3 regions of the Streptosporangium sp. NPDC006007 genome follow, and region 1 is predicted to be linked to each of the others. Evidence: predicted binding sites of a transcription regulator. Region 1 holds the regulator's gene; each other region holds the start of a gene.
The links. Region 1 encodes LexA, which represses DNA repair genes until DNA is damaged. Its sites were predicted from a motif close to TCGAACANNTGTTCGA; they were not measured.
Positions count from the first base shown of each region.

Region 2: recA (recombinase RecA) is a predicted target of LexA. The motif match lies at 3,976-3,991, and genes of this name have one in related genera.
Region 3: ABZ194_RS23915 (DUF6504 family protein) is a predicted target of LexA. The motif match lies at 3,804-3,819, and genes of this name have one in related genera.

Region 1 is NZ_JBEXUG010000015.1:53,604-59,416, forward strand. Features, by position in the region: gene leuS (leucine--tRNA ligase) at 1-1,694, shown strand, start outside; gene lexA (transcriptional repressor LexA) at 1,787-2,494, opposite strand; gene ABZ194_RS14555 (LysM peptidoglycan-binding domain-containing protein) at 2,828-3,097, shown strand; gene nrdR (transcriptional regulator NrdR) at 3,418-3,879, shown strand; gene ABZ194_RS14565 (vitamin B12-dependent ribonucleotide reductase) at 3,965-5,813, shown strand, end outside.
Region 2 is NZ_JBEXUG010000005.1:240,351-246,163, forward strand. Features, by position in the region: gene rny (ribonuclease Y) at 1-932, opposite strand, end outside; gene ABZ194_RS06770 (regulatory protein RecX) at 1,906-2,454, opposite strand; gene recA (recombinase RecA) at 2,780-3,871, opposite strand; gene ABZ194_RS06780 (hypothetical protein) at 4,149-4,418, shown strand; gene ABZ194_RS06785 (DUF3046 domain-containing protein) at 4,577-4,771, opposite strand; gene ABZ194_RS06790 (VOC family protein) at 4,846-5,334, opposite strand.
Region 3 is NZ_JBEXUG010000037.1:3,184-8,996, reverse strand. Features, by position in the region: gene ABZ194_RS23930 (cobalamin biosynthesis protein) at 1-932, shown strand, start outside; gene ABZ194_RS23925 (cobyric acid synthase) at 1,075-2,592, shown strand; gene ABZ194_RS23920 (quinone oxidoreductase) at 2,709-3,668, opposite strand; gene ABZ194_RS23915 (DUF6504 family protein) at 3,879-4,145, shown strand; gene ABZ194_RS23910 (DUF4328 domain-containing protein) at 4,160-4,879, opposite strand; gene ABZ194_RS23905 (response regulator transcription factor) at 5,119-5,769, opposite strand.

The DNA.
Region 1 (5,813 bases):
TGTACGGCGCGACCTTCTTCGTGGTCGCCCCCGACGCCCCGCTGGCCGAGGAGATCGTCTCCGACGACCGGCGCGAGGCGTTCGAGGCGTACCGGGCCGAGGTCGCCAAGCTGTCCGACATCGACCGGCTCTCCACCGAGAAGGAGAAGAGCGGCGTCTTCCTGGGCCGCTACGCCGTCAACCCGGTCAACGGCGAGCGCATGCCGGTCTGGGCCGCCGACTACGTCCTGTCCGACTACGGCCACGGCGCCATCATGGCGGTTCCCGCGCACGACCAGCGCGACCTGGACTTCGCCCGGAGGTTCGGCCTGCCGGTGCGGGTCGTGGTCCACACCGGCCTGGCCGACCCGGGGGAGACCGGTGTCGCCACCGTGGGCGAGGGCTCCCTGGTCAACTCCGGCCCGCTGGACGGCCTGCCCAAGGCCGAGGCGATCCGCCGGATCGTCGAACTGCTGGCCGAGCGCGGCACCGGCAGGGCGGCGGTCAACTTCCGCCTGCGCGACTGGCTGCTCTCCCGCCAGCGCTTCTGGGGCTGCCCGATCCCGATCATTCACTGTGCCGGCTGCGGCGAGGTCCCGGTCCCGGACGACCAGCTGCCCGTCACCCTGCCTGACCTGCGCGGCGAGGCCCTGGCCCCCAAGGGGGTCTCCCCGCTGGCCTCGGCCGCCGACTGGGTCAACGTCTCCTGTCCCAAGTGCGGGGGGCCCGCCAGGCGCGACACCGACACGATGGACACCTTCGTCGACTCCTCGTGGTACTTCCTGCGCTACGTGGACCCGTCCTACTCCGGCGGTCCGTTCGACGTGGAGAAGGTCCGCGGGTGGGGCCCGATCGACCAGTACGTCGGCGGGGTGGAGCACGCGGTGCTGCACCTGCTGTACTCGCGGTTCTTCACCAAGGTCCTGCACGACATGGGCATGGTGGACTTCACCGAGCCCTTCAGCCGTCTGCTGAACCAGGGGCAGGTCATCAACCAGGGCAAGGCGATGTCCAAGTCCCTGGGCAACGGCGTCGACCTGGGTCAGCAGATCGACGCCTACGGCGTGGACGCGGTCCGGCTGACCGTGGTGTTCGCCGGTCCGCCGGAGGACGACATCGACTGGGCCGACGTCTCCCCGGCCGCGTCGCAGAAGTTCCTGGCCCGCGCGTTCCGCGTCATGGCCGAGGCCGGTGCCGCCTGTGCCCCCGGCGTGGACTTCGCCGCAGGCGACCTGGAACTGCGCAAGTTCGTCCACCGGACCATAGACGAGGTCACGAAACTGGTCGACTCCCACCGCTTCAACGTCGCGGTGGCCCGCATGATGGAGCTGACGAGCGCGGCCCGCCGCGCCATCGACTCCGGGCCCGGCGCCGCCGACCCTGCGGTCCGGGAGGCCGCGGAGACACTGGCGATCATGCTGTCGCTGGTCGCGCCCTACACCGCGGAGGAGGGCTGGGAGCGTCTGGGGCGTTCGGCCTCGGTCGCCACCGCCGGGTGGCCGACGGCCGAGGGCGCCCTGCTGGTCCAGGACTCCGTCACGTGCGTCGTGCAGGTCGCCGGCAAGGTCCGTGACCGGCTGGAGGTCTCCCCGGAGATCTCCGAGGCCGATCTGGAGGCCCTGGCGCTGGCCTCGGAGAAGGTCGGGGTCTTCCTGTCCGGCCCTCCCCGCAAGGTCATCGTCCGCGCGCCCAAGCTGGTCAACATCGTCCCTTGACGTCCCCTCCGTCCCCGGCGGAGATGCCCGTCTGCCGTTGATATCCGGACGGGAGCGGTCCCCGATCGGGGACCGCTCCCGTCCGGATCGGGTCAGAGCTTGCGCAGCACCGCCACGACCTTGCCCAGCACGGTGGCCTCGTCGCCGGGGATCGGGTCGTAGTTAGGGTTGTGCGGAACCAGCCAGACGTGGCCGTCCTTGCGCTTGAAGGTCTTGACCGTGGCCTCACCGTCGATCATCGCCGCGACCACGTCGCCGTTGTCGGCCACCGGCTGCTGACGGACGACCACCCAGTCACCGTCGGCGATCGCGGCCTCGATCATCGAGTCACCGGTCACCTGGAGCAGGAAGAGCGTGCCCTCGCCGACGAGCTGCTTGGGCAGGGCGAAGACGTCTTCGACGCTCTCCTCGGCGAGGATCGGGCCGCCGGCGGCGATCCGGCCGACGAGCGGCACATAGGCCGCGGTCGGGCGGTTGACCGGCGTCTCGTCGTCACCGGTGGGGTCCACCCAGAGCACCGGCTCGCCGGGCAGGCGCACTTCGAGGGCGCGGGGGCGGTGCGGGTCGCGGCGCAGGTAACCCTTGCGCTGCAACGCCGTCAACTGGTGCGACACGCTGGAGGTGCTGGTGAGCTGCACCGCCTCGCCGATCTCCCGCATGGACGGCGGGTAGCCGCGTCGCTGCACGGAGTCGCGGATCACCTCAAGGATCTTGCGCTGCCTGGGGGTGAGGCCAAGGGAGTCGCGCCTGCGCACGGCCAGGTCGCTGACGGCCGAAGCGTTCTCATTGTGCTCGCTCATGCGATCTCCTCGCTCCCGGTCTGTGCTGACTGCGTCGCACAGAGCAACCGTATCCTCGCCGAAGATCATATTCAAACAATTGTTCGAGTCGTCCTCGAAATCAGCGGCGTCGTGGTGTACAACATCGTACGGGAGTTCAATCGACATCGTGTTCGATTCATCGACCTTTCTTCGACGTGTGTTCGGCCATGTCGAGGGGATGGGGGGCGCACCGTGCAGGCGATCGAAACAAGGTGGGGGTCCCGGCGGCCGCCTGTCCGAAGGCCCGGGCCGGCGAGGGGTGGGCGTGGCCAGGCCCCGCCCCTCCGGCTCACCCGGAGGGGGAGGGTCGTGGTGGTGTCCGCGCTCACCGTCCTGACCCTGGGGGCCCTCTGGGTCGGCGCCCGCATCGACGCGGCCTCGGCGGGTGAGCGCAGGAGCCGCGAGGGGCTGCCGTGGGTCGTGGTGCGCAAGGGCGACTCGCTGTGGAAGATCGCCGAGGCGGTCACCACGGAGGGTGATCCTGCCTCGATGGTCCGCCTGATAATGGATGTCAACGACCTGTCCGACTCGGTGATCCAGCCGGGGGCCCGGCTTCATCTGCCCGGCGGTTCGGCCCGCTGAGAGGCCGGCGGGTCCGCCGGCGGGGAGGGGTGTGCGGGAGTGGCCGGAGGGGCGACACGCCCGGCCGTCCCCGGTGCGATGCGCTGATCAGGGACTTCGGCTCGCGGGGCCTGCCTAACTTGCGTTCATGGGCCGACACTTCTACGGTTGGACCACAACATCTAGTGGCTTCATCGCTCTACTCCACCATAGATTGTGTTTCTATTACCGCATCTCGACCATTCGAGGGGCGCGCGCGAGCGTCTTCGCGTGGAGGCTGTGGAGCACCTGGAGTAACACGAGAAAGGTGAGCCGCTAGGCAGGTCGAGGAGGCGACGCGCGTGCACTGTCCGTTCTGTCGTCATCCTGACACGCGGGTCATCGACAGCCGGTCCACCGAGGACGGCGGGGCAATCCGCCGCAGACGCACCTGCCCGGAGTGCGGACGCAGGTTCACCACGCAGGAGACGGTGTTGCTCATGGTGAGCAAACGCAGCGGGGTGACCGAGCCGTTCTTCAGGGACAAGGTGATCGCCGGAGTCCGGCGGGCGTGCCAGGGGCGGCCGGTCGACGAGGACTCGCTGGCCCAGCTGGGTCAGCGAGTCGAGGAGAGCATCCGGGCGACCGGGGCCGCGGAGATCGCGGCGCACGAGGTCGGGCTGGCGATCCTGGGCCCGCTCCGCGAGCTGGACGAGGTGGCCTATCTGCGATTCGCCTCCGTCTACCGCGGGTTCGAGACCCTGGCCGACTTCGAGGTCGAGATCGAGCAGTTGCGCGCGGAGCGGTCCGCCGGACACGACTGAGCCAGGCCCCGGGCGCCGGGGGAGAGCGGCGCGTTGATGTGGTCCGACTCAAGGGCTCCACACGGAGCCCCGGAAGGGGGAAGTCATGACGGAGACGGTCAGTGGCGCAGCCGCGCGTGGGGGCAAGCGGCCGCGTAAGGGGTTGAAGATGAAGCGCATCTTCACCACGCCCGGAGTGCATCCTTACGACGAGTTGTCCTGGGAGCGCCGCGACGTCGTCATGACCAACTGGCGGGACGGTTCGATCAACTTCGAGCAGCGGGGCGTGGAGTTCCCCGGGTTCTGGTCGGTCAACGCCGCCAACATCGTGACCACCAAGTACTTCCGCGGCGCGGTCGGCACCCCGCAGCGCGAGTGGAGCCTCAAGCAGCTCGTCGACCGCGTGGTGGGCGTCTACACCAGGACCGCGGTCGAGGAGGGATACTTCGCCACCGAGGAGGACGCCGAGATCTTCGACCACGAGCTCAAGCACGCTCTGGTCAACCAGGTCTTCAGCTTCAACTCACCGGTCTGGTTCAACGTCGGCACCGCCTCGCCGCAGCAGGTCAGCGCCTGCTTCATCCTCGCGGTCGACGACCAGATGGAGTCCATCCTCGACTGGTACAAGGAGGAGGGTGTGATCTTCAAGGGGGGTTCGGGCTCCGGCGTGAACCTCTCCCGGATCCGCTCGTCGAAGGAGCTGCTCTCCAGCGGCGGTACGGCCAGTGGCCCGGTCTCCTTCATGCGCGGCGCGGACGCCTCGGCGGGCACCATCAAGTCCGGCGGCGCCACCCGCCGCGCGGCCAAGATGGTCGTCCTGGACGTGGACCACCCCGACATCGAGGAGTTCATCGAGACCAAGGCGCGCGAGGAGGACAAGATCCGCGCGCTGCGCGACGCCGGGTTCGACATGGACCTGGGCGGCAAGGACATCGTCTCCGTCCAGTACCAGAACGCCAACAACTCCGTGCGCGTCTCCGACGAGTTCATGCGCGCGGTGCGGGACGGCGCCGAGTTCGGCCTGCGCGCCCGCCTCACCGGCGAGGTCATCGAGACGATCGACGCCAGGGGCCTGTTCCGGAAGATGGCCAAGGCGGCCTGGGAGTGCGCCGACCCCGGAGTCCAGTACGACGACACCATCAACGACTGGCACACCAGCCCGGAGACGGGCCGCATCACCGCCAGCAACCCGTGCTCGGAGTACCTCCACCTGGACAACTCCTCCTGCAACCTGGCCAGTATCAACCTGCTGAAGTTCCTGAAGGACGACAACTCCTTCGACATCGCGAGCTTCGTGAAGATCACTGAGTTGATCATCACCGCGATGGACGTCTCCATCACCTTCGCGGACTTCCCGACCGAGAAGATCGACCAGACCACCCGGGCCTACCGTCAGCTGGGCATCGGCTACGCCAACCTCGGCGCGCTGCTGATGGCCACCGGCCACGCCTACGACTCCGAGGGCGGGCGGGCCATCGCCGGTGCCATCACCTCGCTGATGACCGGAACCTCCTACCGCCGCAGTGCCGAGCTGGCCGCGGTCGTGGGCCCCTACGACGGCTACGCCCGCAACGCCGGCGCGCACAAGCGGGTCATGCACAAGCACGCCGCCGCCAGCCACGACCTGCGCACGGTGGGGAGCGTCGACCGGGCGGTGCACGCCGAGGCCTCCCGCCAGTGGGCGGAGTGCTTGAGGCTCGGCGACAAGAACGGCTACCGCAACGCCCAGGCCTCGCTGCTCGCGCCCACCGGCACCATCGGCTTGATGATGGACTGCGACACCACCGGCATCGAGCCCGACCTCGCCCTGGTCAAGTTCAAGAAGCTCGTCGGCGGCGGCTCAATGCAGATCGTCAACCAGACGATCCCCCGCGCGCTGCGGCAGCTCGGCTACCCGGAGGAGCAGGTCGAGGCGATCGTCGAGTACATCGCGGCCCACGGCCACGTCGTCGACG
Region 2 (5,813 bases), on a different contig from region 1:
CTGCTCCGTTCGTGGGCCTCCTCGATGCGCTGGGGGTGGATACGGCCGTCGAGAACGAGTTTCTCCAGCGTCAGCCGGGCGGTCTCCCGGCGGACCGGGTCGAAACATGACAGCAGCACGGCTTCGGGCGTGTCGTCGATGATCAGGTTGACACCGGTGGTCGACTCGAAGGCGCGGATGTTGCGGCCCTCACGGCCGATGATGCGGCCCTTCATATCGTCACCGGGAAGATGCAGGACGCTGACGACGGACTCGGCGGTCTGCTCGGCGGCCACCCGCTGGACCGCCAACGTGACGATCTTGGTGGCCCGCTTCTCGCCCTCCTTACGGGCCTGGCCCTCGATCTCCCTGACGATCAGGGCGGCCTCGCGCTTCGCCTGGTTCTCGATCTCCCTGATCAGCTCGGACTTCGCCTGATCACCGGTGAGCCCGGCCACCCGTTCCAGGATGGTCCTGCGCTCATGGCTGACCCGGTCCAAATCCTCGCGCCGGTCGGCGAGGTCGGTCTCCGTCTCGGCGAGCTTACGGGCCCGGTCGGCCTGACGCCTGGCCTCCTCATCAAGCCGCTGCTCACGTTCAGCCAGCCGCTTCTCCCTGCGTTCGAGGTCGGAACGGAGCTCCTTGAGCTCGTATTTAAGGACCCGGCTCTCCTCCTCGGCCTCTTTACGCAGCTCGGCGGCGGCCTCGACGGCGGCCTCCGATCTGTGCAGAACCTCTCTGGCGTCGCTCTCGGCCTGAAGGCGGATCTCCGCGGCCTGACGCCTGGCCTCCTCCAAATCCGCCCGAACCCCGGTCTCCGGCTCGGGAGAGGTGCCGTTCAGCCTTCCGACGGTTCCACCGGTGCGACGCAGCAACATGATCAGCACGGCTATCGTCACCACGGCGAGAACCGCGACCGCAACCGCCAAGGTGATGACCACCACCGAATTCATGCGCGCCCCGCCCTCCTCGCGTCGCAGACATCAAGCACGCGAGGGGTCACACGCACACCACGGAAAGCCCGAGCGGTGGCACCACCAGGCCAGATATCACCGACAGATATCACCCAGAGCCGACGGCGCAGCGGCTGGGCCCGCCGACCCGCCATCCGCTCGCATCCGTCGAACTAGCTCATCCGTAATTCACCGTTATGACAATCCGCGCTGCGCGGAGTAACTCCTCACTGCCGTCGAGGTTAAGCGTCAAAGAGGTAACGGGCAAGCAAAGACCGGCCTCGGAGCGGCTAAACGTGAAGGAGCGATATTTCTTTCTCATGTGGCAAGACATGATGTACCGAGGCTCACAGGGGTGCCGCCCCGGTGGTGGCTCGCTTTCCACCGGTCCAACCGTCTCCCCGGAGGAGGCCGGGACATCAACGGCCCCCGTCACCGCATGTTCTCATCGGCCACCCCCGCCAGGCCGACCCCACTGGACAGTCCACCCGCTTACCTCTCAGCCCGCACAACCAGCCGGACACCCAACGACCACCTCAGCCCCATCGGGCTTCCCCACCACTCCGGCCGCCCCTCTGACCAGGCCAACCCCGCACATCACTCGAACCCATCCCAGGCGACCCGCCCAACCGGACGCCGGTCACCTCCGGCACCCGAACGGCCGGACAGCCCCCCAGCCCCTGGCCCCGGCCCCGGCCAGGCAGTCGAAGCCCACAGGCCACTCCGGCTCGCCCCGCTCACCACAGACTCGCCCCGTTCACCACCGGGCGGCCGCTCCTCCCCCCTCAGCAACCCCAGGCGCATCCGAATCATCACCCTCCGGACAGAACACCCACACATCACATGACCTGCAAGCCACTCAAATAACCGAACAGCGCACACCGATCACCTATACCTCCACGTGAACGAGGTCACCGACCGCATGTTCCGGTCACCAGGCGGATAGTCAAACATCGCTTACCGATCGTCTTCACTACTCATCCGGATAGTCGAACTCCGTGGAAAAGGCGGAACTCTCCGCCTGTTCACTCTCAAGTGCCTCACGGATCACCCGGAAGGCGAGGCCGGGGCCGTATCCCTTCCGGGCGAGCATGCCGGCCAGCCTCCGGGTCCTGGCGGCGGGCTCCAGCCCCCGGGTGGACGACAGCCTGCGCGCCACCAGCCTGCGCGCCGTCTCCACCTCCTGCTCGGGGTCGAGCTGCTCCACGGCGTCCTTGACGGTGTCCTCGTTCACCCCTCGGTGACGGAGCTCCGAGGCGAGGGCCCTGCGGGCGAGACCTCGTCCGGCGTGACGTGAACTCACCCAGGCCGCGGCGAACGCCTCGTCATCGATGAGGCCGACCTCGGAGAACCGCTCAAGCACGGCCTCGGCGGCCTCCTCCGGCACCTCACGCCTGCGCAGCGCCTCCGCGAGCTGGGCTCGGGTGCGCGGCGCCATGGTCAGCAGTCGCAGGCAGACGGACCTGGCCACGGCCTGCGGATCGGCGCCGGGACCTCGGCTCGCCGGAGATCCCTCGACCAGCCCGTCCGGCGTAACCCCCCCGGATCCGTTTCCGGACCGGCTCGCCCTCCGGGATCCGCGAGTGCCCCGGCCTCGCCCCTCCCCATCGGAACGGTCTGGCCGACTCTCTGTGAAGTCGTCCGGGGGGAAGGCGTCGCCCCCGCCCGTGCCGGACGCCTCCCACTCCTTCGAACGGTCTCGGCGCGAACGCCTCGGCCGTCCGCCCCCTCGCCGGGCCGATCCGGTGGACGCGGCCTCCGGCGTGTCGGGCCAGGCGCCCCAGTCTCGCGGCCCGGCCGCGTCGGCCGGACCGGAGTCAGGTCCCGTCGTCATCGATCACTCCGGATCAGACGTCACCCGGTTTAGGAGTCGTCGCCTTGGAAGCACGGCCTGAGGCGGCCGGGGCGGGGGCGGGGGGCGGCGGAGTGGCGGGGCTGTCCACGCGGGGGCCGATGCCAAGCTTCTCCTTGATCTTCTTCTCGATCTCGTTGGCCATGTCCGGGTGGTTCTTCAGGAAGTTGCGGGCGTTCTCCTTGCCCTGACCGAGCTGGTCGCCCTCGTAGGTGTACCAAGCGCCGGACTTGCGGACGAAGCCGTGCTCGACCCCCATGTCGATCAGGCCACCCTCGCGGGAGATGCCGACGCCGTAGAGAATGTCGAAGTCGGCCACCCGGAAAGGCGGGGCCATCTTGTTCTTGACGACCTTGACACGGGTGCGGTTGCCCACCGCCTCGGTGCCGTCCTTCAGCGTCTCGATGCGGCGGATGTCGAGCCGGACCGAGGCATAGAACTTCAGCGCCTTTCCACCGGTCGTGGTCTCCGGCGAGCCGAACATGACGCCGATCTTCTCTCGGAGCTGGTTGATGAAGATGGCTGTGGTGCCGGTGTTGTTGAGCGCGCCGGCGACCTTGCGCAGGGCCTGCGACATCAGCCGGGCCTGGAGACCGACGTGGCTGTCACCCATCTCGCCCTCGATCTCGGCCTTGGGCACCAGGGCCGCGACCGAGTCGATGACCAGCAGGTCGACGGCACCGGATCGGATCAGCATGTCGGCGATCTCCAGCGCCTGCTCACCGGTGTCGGGCTGGGAGACGAGCAGCGCGTCGGTGTCGACGCCGAGTTTCTTGGCGTATTCGGGGTCAAGGGCGTGCTCGGCGTCGATGAACGCCGCGATGCCGCCGGCCCGCTGGGCGTTGGCCACCGCGTGCAGCGCGACGGTGGTCTTGCCGGAGGACTCGGGACCGTAGACCTCGACGATGCGGCCTCGTGGGAACCCGCCGATGCCCAGGGCGACGTCGAGCGCGATGGAACTGGTCGGGATCACTTCGATGGGCGCCCGGGTCTCGTCACCGAGACGCATGACCGAGCCCTTACCGAACTGTCGCTCGATCTGAGCAAGGGCGGTCTCAAGCGCCTTCTCGCGGTCGTTAGCTGCCATGTGAGCCCCCTGGAGGGTCGCGGGTTGGATCGGTTGCCAGAAAGCTACGGGGTGCCACCGACACTTTCCGGAGAGCACGCCTGGAGCGACGGTGTCCAATATAGCCGAACGACTGTTCGATCGTAGCTCAACGAGACCACGTGTTCCGGGGTGTCACAGACGGCCCGGGCCGACGGACCCCATCCGAAAGGCAACATTCCCGGGCATTGCTCCGCACATGTTGTCTCCAAGGCGAACCGGGGCGATCCTGAGGGCAAACGATCCCGAGGTGGCCCACGTGACCAGCACGTTCAGCCGGCAACGTCTGATCCATCTTGGCTCCCTGGCCGCCGAACTGTCGAAGCACGGACTGGTCAGCCGCACGGTCGGGGGCGACGATCCCGTGCTGTGGGTGTGGCATCCGGACAGCGGCCGGCAGACGATCGTCTTCGCCACGCCGGCCAAGGACGGGTGGCTCTTCCTGTGGTCACCCGACGGGCAGGAGGACACCGGGGACCTCCGGCCGGTGGCCGAGGCGCTCGGGAAACTACTGGACGGCTCTTCTTAGTGCCCTGCCCTTCCTCCTCGGCCCCCCTCAAACCCCGCACGCCGGTTCAGGCCCGCCCGGGGAGGGACCCTCCCGTGCTTTCGAGAGGCGGCGTCCGGGCGAGGGGGCGCCGCGCGGGGCTCCCGGACTCGCCACGGCCTCGCCATCCCTGCGGGGCGTCAGCGCAGGCGGGCGGCGACGTCGGACACCCCGCACACGGCCCGCCAGACCTCCTTGGCCGCGACCCCCTCGGCCAGCGCCTGGTTCACCGTCCGTCCACCCAGGTCGGCGATCACGTAGTCGCGCGCCCACGACTCGGCGTAAATATCACCGAAGTGCAGTTTCATTCGCTTCCAGAACTCCGACAGGCGCATTCCCCAAGTATGGGCCCCCACGTGCGAACCCCCGCCTTCCGCAACCGAGCCGGGAAGGACCCGGTCCGAGCCGGTCAGAGCACGCTGGAGCCGTACATCTCCCCGAGCGGGTCGGCGAGCAGTTCCAGCCGGGCCCCGTCGGGATCCCTGAAATAGATCGAGGCGCCGCTCTCGATCTCGTGCGGCACGCCCGCGGCCTCCAGTTTGCCCCGCAACCGCTCCCAGGTCGACGGGTCCACCGAGATGGCGATGTGGTGAAGGCCGCCGAGAACCTCGCGGTAGGGACCGAGGTCCAGACCGGGAAGGTCGAAGAAGGCCAGCAGGTTGCCGTTGCCGATGTCGAAGAAGAAGTGGCTCGATCCCCGGTAGTCGCGGTTTCCGAAGATCTCCGTGAGGGGGAACTCCAGAAGGTCCTGGTAGAAGGCGATCGTCGTCTCGACGTCGGAGGAGATCAGCGCGACATGGTGCAGCCCCCTCGCGCTGCTCAGCGGACGGTGCCTCCCCAGGCGTTCCGCCCTGATCCGCTCACGCGCCGTCTCGACGGCAGGATGGTCGATGCTCATCGCCGGCTCACCACTTAATGCGTCGGATGCTGGTCTGAGATCTATCTCCGACTTATCGGGACATGAACCTTTCTCAATCGTCATGCGCCTGTGGCCGAAACCCCGCCCACGGAACCCGCCAAGCCCCGGTGTCCAAGGAGTCCAGGGGCGGCACGGGCGGCACGGGCCCATCGCCCCGGCACACCTCGGTACGGCCCTCGCGACGCGTCCTCACGCCATTTCCGGCTCCCGGGAGTGCCGGGACCTCGGACAGGGGATGGGCTCCGGACCCCTTACCTGGAAGGCGCTATGAGGGGCTCCCTACGACCTCCGTACGGAGAGCAAGGGGAAGAAGGCCGGAGCCGCCGGGTGCACGGCACAGCCGTTCACCCTCATAACGGCCTCATAAACGAAAAATATGTCGATAAGGCCCCAAAAGCCAGCAATGTGGATTTTTGTCACCTTTAGGTGATCTTTCACCTGTTACTCGGCCACCGAGG
Region 3 (5,813 bases), on a different contig from region 1:
CGGGGCGGGCCGAGGCGGTGGGGATGCTCGCCGGGATCGTGGTCGACGCCCTGCTCGCCGACCCTCGGCGCGGGCATCCGGTGGCACTGTTCGGCCGGGCCGCAGCCGCGCTGGAGAGACGCCTGTACGGCGACGCCCGGCCGGCCGGGGTCCTCCACGTCGGGCTCTGCGTCGGCCCGGTGGCGCTGCTCGGGCTGGCCGTGACCCGGGTGAAGAGCCCCGTGCTGCGGGGGGCGCTGAGCGCCGTGGCGACCTGGTCGGTGCTGGGCGGTACGACGCTCGGGCGCGAGGGCGTGGCCATGGCGGAGCTCCTGGAGGCCGACGACCTCGCCGGGGCCCGGGGCAGGCTCTCCCACCTGTGCGGACGCGACCCCTCCCTGCTGGAGCCGGCCGAGCTGGCCAGGGCCACCGTCGAGTCGATCGCGGAGAACACCTCCGACGCCGTGGTGGCCCCGCTGTTCTGGGGGGCGGTGGCCGGGGTCCCCGGGCTGCTGGCCTATCGGGCGATCAACACGCTGGACGCGATGGTCGGTCACCACAGCCCCCGCTACGAACGTTTCGGCTGGGCCGCGGCCCGGCTCGACGACGTGGTCAACGTCGTCCCGGCCCGGATCACCGGCCTGCTCGCGGTTCTCGGCGCCCCTGTGGTGGAGGGTTCGGCGCGGCGCGCGGCGGCCGTGCTGCGCGGGGACGGCCACCGTCACCCGAGCCCCAACGCGGGCCGCTGCGAGGCGGCCTTCGCCGGGGCGCTGGACGTCACGCTGGGCGGGGTCAACGTCTACGGCGACCGGGTGGAGCACCGGCCCGAGATGGGGGACGGGCGCAAGCCGGAGACCGCGGACATCCGCCGCTCCGTACGGCTGGCGCGGGCCGTCGGCGTCGCCGCGGCGGGCCTGGCCGTACTGGCCGCGCTCCGGGGATCGCGCCGGTAGGCGATCCGGTCGTGCGGCGGCCGATGTGACGGCCGGTGCGCCCCGGACGCGCGGTACGGCGTGCCGCGCGTCATGCTGTCATCATGATTGCCGATTCGCCGAGTGTGCCGTCGCCGTCGCAGGGAAGCCCGGTGGTGTGCGGGTGAAGGGGGCGCTGCTGGTCGCCGGGACCACCTCCGACGCGGGCAAGAGCGTTGTCACGGCGGGGATCTGCCGCTGGCTCGCCCGGCGGGGCGTGAAGGTCGCGCCGTACAAGGCGCAGAACATGTCACTGAACTCCTTCGTCACCGCCGACGGCGCCGAGATCGGCCGGGCCCAGGCGGTGCAGGCCGCGGCCTGCGGCCTGGAGCCCACCGCGGACATGAACCCGATCCTGCTCAAGCCGGGCAGTGACCGGCGCAGCCAGGTCGTGGTCATGGGCAGGCCGCTGGCCGAGGTCGACGCGATGGAGTACTGGGACGTCAAGGACCGGCTCCGGCAGGTCGCCGTGGACGCGCTGGAGCGGCTGCGCGCCTCCTACGACGTGGTGGTCTGCGAGGGGGCGGGCAGCCCGGCGGAGATCAACCTGCGCAGGGGCGACATCGCGAACATGGGGCTGGCCCGTGCCGCGGAGCTGCCGGTCATCGTGGTCGGAGACATCGACAGGGGCGGGGTCTTCGCCTCGCTGTACGGGACCGTGGCCCTGCTGGAACCCGCCGACCAGGCGCTGATCGCGGGCTTCGTGATCAACAAGTTCCGGGGGGCGCCGGAGCTCCTCGAACCCGGTCTCGACATGATCGAAGATCTGACCGGCCGCCGGGTCTACGGCGTGCTGCCCTGGCTGAACGGCCTCTGGCTGGATGTGGAGGACTCCCTCGCCCTGGACAACCGTCCCGCCGCCGGGACGCGCACGCCGTACGGCGGGCAGAGCCTGCGGGTCGCGGTGGTCAGGCTGCCGCGTATCTCCAACTTCACCGACGTGGACGCCCTGGTCTCCGAGCCCGGGGTGGTGGTCCGCTTCGTGACCTCTCCGGCGGAGCTGGACGACGCCGACCTGGTGGTGCTGCCGGGCTCCCGCGCCACCGTCTCCGACCTGGCCTGGCTGCGTGCCTCCGGGCTGGCCGGCGCCCTGGGCGGCCGGGCGGTGCTGGGCATCTGCGGCGGCTACCAGATGCTCGCCCGGACCATCCACGACGACGTCGAGTCCGGGGCCGGGAGGGTCGAGGGGCTGGGACTGCTGCCCGCGACCGTGGAGTTCGGGATCGACAAGACGCTGGGCCGCCCGGTCGGCAGCGCGTACGGCTGCCGCGTCGCGGCCTATGAGATCCACCACGGCGTCGTGACGGCCGAGGGCGGCGATCCCTTCCTGGACGGTTGCCGGTCCGGGTCCGTCTGGGGCACCACCTGGCACGGGGCGTTGGAGAACGACGACTTCCGCCGGGCGTTCCTGGCCGATGTGGCGGCCGTCTCCGGCCGTGACTTCACCCCCGCCCCGGACGTCTCCTTCGCCGCGCTGCGCGAGGAGCGGCTGGACGCCCTGGGTGACCTGATCGAGCGGCATGTGGACACCGACGCCCTGCTCAGGCTTCTGAGGGACGGGGCTCCCCGGGATCTGCCGATCCTGCCTCCCGGCGGCATCTCGCGCGAGGCGCCGGACTTCTCCCGTGGCTTCCCACGGTAGAAACACGGTTCCCTACGGTGACGTGGATTTCCCGCGGTGACCCGGTGACCCGGTGAGCGATGATCCGGCTGGTGTCCCCTTCTCGTCCTGGCCGTGCTCGGGGAGCCCCGGAGGGGTCAGGTCAGGAGGAGGAGCTTGCCGGTGGTACGGCGGGCCTCCAGATCCCGGTGGGCCTGGGCCGCCTCGGTCAGGGGGTAGCGGCGGGAGATGTGGACCCTGAGCTCTCCCGAGGCCACCCAGCCGAAGATGTCGGAGGCCCGCCAGGCCAGCTCGTCGCGGGTGGCGAGGTAGGGGGCGAGGGCGGGGCGGGTCAGGAAGAGAGAGCCGCCCTTGGCGAGGGTCTGCGGGTCGACGGGGGGCACCGGTCCTCCGGCCTGGCCGTACAGGACCATCATGCCGCGCGGGCGCAGCGAGGCGAGGCTCCTGTCGAAGGTGGGGGCGCCCACGCCGTCGTAGACGACGTGCGCGCCGGAGCCGGTCAGGTCGCGGACCGCGTCGGCGAAGCCGTCGTAGCGGAGAACGTCGTCGGCACCCGCCGCGAGGGCCAGCTCCTCCTTCTCCTCGGTGGAGACCGTGCCGATCACCCGGGCGCCGCGCAGTTTGGCGATCTGGACGAGCAGCAGGCCCACGCCTCCGGCGGCGGCGTGCACCAGCACGTTGTCGCCTGGTTTCACCCGGTAGGTGGAGTGAGTCAGGTAGTGGGCGGTCAGTCCCTGGAGGGTGACGGCCGCCGCGACTTCCGCCGTCATCCCCTCGGGTACGGAGAGCACGTGGGTGGCCGGCACCACGGCCTTGGCGGCGTAGCTGCCCATGACGTTGGCCCAGGCCACGGTGTCGCCCACCGAGACGCCCCGGACGTCCTCGCCGACCGCGGCGACGGTGCCCGCGCCCTCGTTTCCGGGGACGAAGGGCAGGGAGAGCGGGTAGCGGCCCATCCGGTGATAGACGTCGATGAAGTTCACGCCGGCGGCGACGACGTCGATCAGCACCTCCCCGGGGTTCGGCTCCGGCTCGGGATGGCCGGTGCAGGTCAGGACCTCGGGGCCGCCGGTGGCGGAGACGACTATGGCGCGCATCGTGCTGAACTCCTTGGCTCGATTGGTGCTTCGATTGTCCCGGCCGCGTACCGATCAGCCGAATGCCCCGGCAGCCGTGGCCGCGCGGACGCCGGGCCACCGGTGTGACGGGTGGGGGCTTGCGCCCGGCGTCGTGGGAACGTATGTTCGACGGACTGTGCCCGTCTTCCCCCGGGTTCCCATCTCGACACCGTGGGGAGAAGAGGCGTCTTGAGCAGACTTCACGGAGACCCGATCGAGGTCTGGACGCGTGGCGGCAGGCCGGTCCAGTTCGTCTGGCGTGACCGGCTCCACGCCGTGCGCCGGGTGCTCGACGAGTGGGTCGTCTCGCGAGAGTGGTGGAAGATCTCCGAGGGTGACCCCGGCGAACGCCGGTTCTGGAAGGTCGAGGCCGACCCCGGCGACCGGCTGGGCACCTATGAGCTCCGTTTCGACACCGCGGGCGAGGGCTGGCTGCTGATGAGGTCGTGGGACTGACGGTCCGGGGGGTGTCACCGCCCGGCCGGATGGACCTGCCGCGCCGCCGCCCGCCTCGTGAAGATCTTCGAGATGGCTCGCGGTGTGATGCTGTCCGTCCCGGTCCCGCGCCGGTGGGCGCCGGCGGCCTGGATCCTGGTGATCTGCCGGACGGTCGCCGCGCACAGCAGGGCGGAGACCGTGACGGCGGTCAGCTCGACCGGGCCGAGGCCGGTGAGGCTCGCGTCCCCGGGGGTGGCGTGGAGCGGCAGCCGTACCAGGATCAGGGCGAGCGTGGTCAGCCAGCTCAGCCACCAGGCGGCGAGCAGCGCGACCCAGCGGCCGTGACGGTCGGCCGGCGGGTGTGAGGCCCACCAGAGGCGATACAGCAGCACCGGCGGGACGACCAGGTTGACCCCGGGCACGAGCCAGGCCGCCAGCGTCGGCAGCGCCGAGGCCCCGGGACGGGTCGTGTTCTGCCGGGCCTGGATCAGCCAGGTCAGATAGGCCGCCGCGGTCGCGATCAGCGTCACGGTGATGACCATCATGAGGACGGCGAAGACGGTCACCGCGCCGACGACGGCCTGCGCGCCGGGGGCGTGGGGGTCACCGCCGAGTGCCGAGATCTCCCGGGCCAGCCGCCGGCCCCGGGCCTGTTCGAACATCGCCAGGGCGGCTGTCGCGAGCACCTGGACGCCCAGCGCCACGTGGACGGCCGTGGCTGATCTTCTCGGTAGAGACGAGACGAAGCGCATGTGAATCTCCCCCCGGCATGCGCTGGAGAACCTGCCCTTCTTCTATCCCGTTGACCCCTTTGCTAATCAGTTTCATCGAACGGCTGACCAGGTCGTTCAGGTGACCGGCCGACCGCGTCGACCCGCTGATCACACCGGCCCCCGTGGTCCCCGTGATCCCTGTGGTCTCCCCGCCGCCCCCGGCTCACCCGCCTCCGGGCGGGGCGTCCGCGCCGGACGGATCGCACCGGCCGGGCCGGTCAGCCGACCACACCCGACTCCCAGGCCCAGGCCGCGATCTCCACCCGGTTCCTCGCGCCGAGTTTCACCTGGATGCTCCCCAGATGGGTCTTGACCGTGGAGAGCGAGACGAACAGTTCGGCGGCGACCTCCTGGTTGGTCCGCCCCCTGGCCACCAGGCGGACGACGTCCAGCTCGCGCTCGGTGAGCGGTTCGCTGGGAGGCCGGGCGGTACCGATCCTGGGGTGGGCCAAGTGTTCGAGCAGCCGTACCGTCACCGACGGCGACACCAGCGCGTCACCGGCCGCCGCCGCCCGGATCGCCTCGATCAGCAGCGTCGGCCCGCTGTCCTTGAGCAGGAATCCGGTCGCTCCCGCGCGCAGCGCGCCGTACACGTATTCGTCCAGGTCGAAGGTGGTGACGATGACCACCCGCATCGGATTGGGCACCCCGGGCCCGGAGAGGAGCCGGGTGGCCTCCAGCCCGTCCAGCCTGGGCATCCGGATGTCGAGCAGGCACACGTCCGGACGGAGCCTGCGCGCGTGCTCGACCGCCTCGGCGCCGTTCGCGGCGGTCGCCACGACCTCCATGTCCGCCTGGGCGTCCAGAATCATCTGGAAACCGGTCCGTACCAGCTCCTGGTCATCAGCGATGAGCACCCGAATCGTCACGCGGTCGATTCTGCCAGCCCGGTCCGGGATGTCGGGCTTTTGAC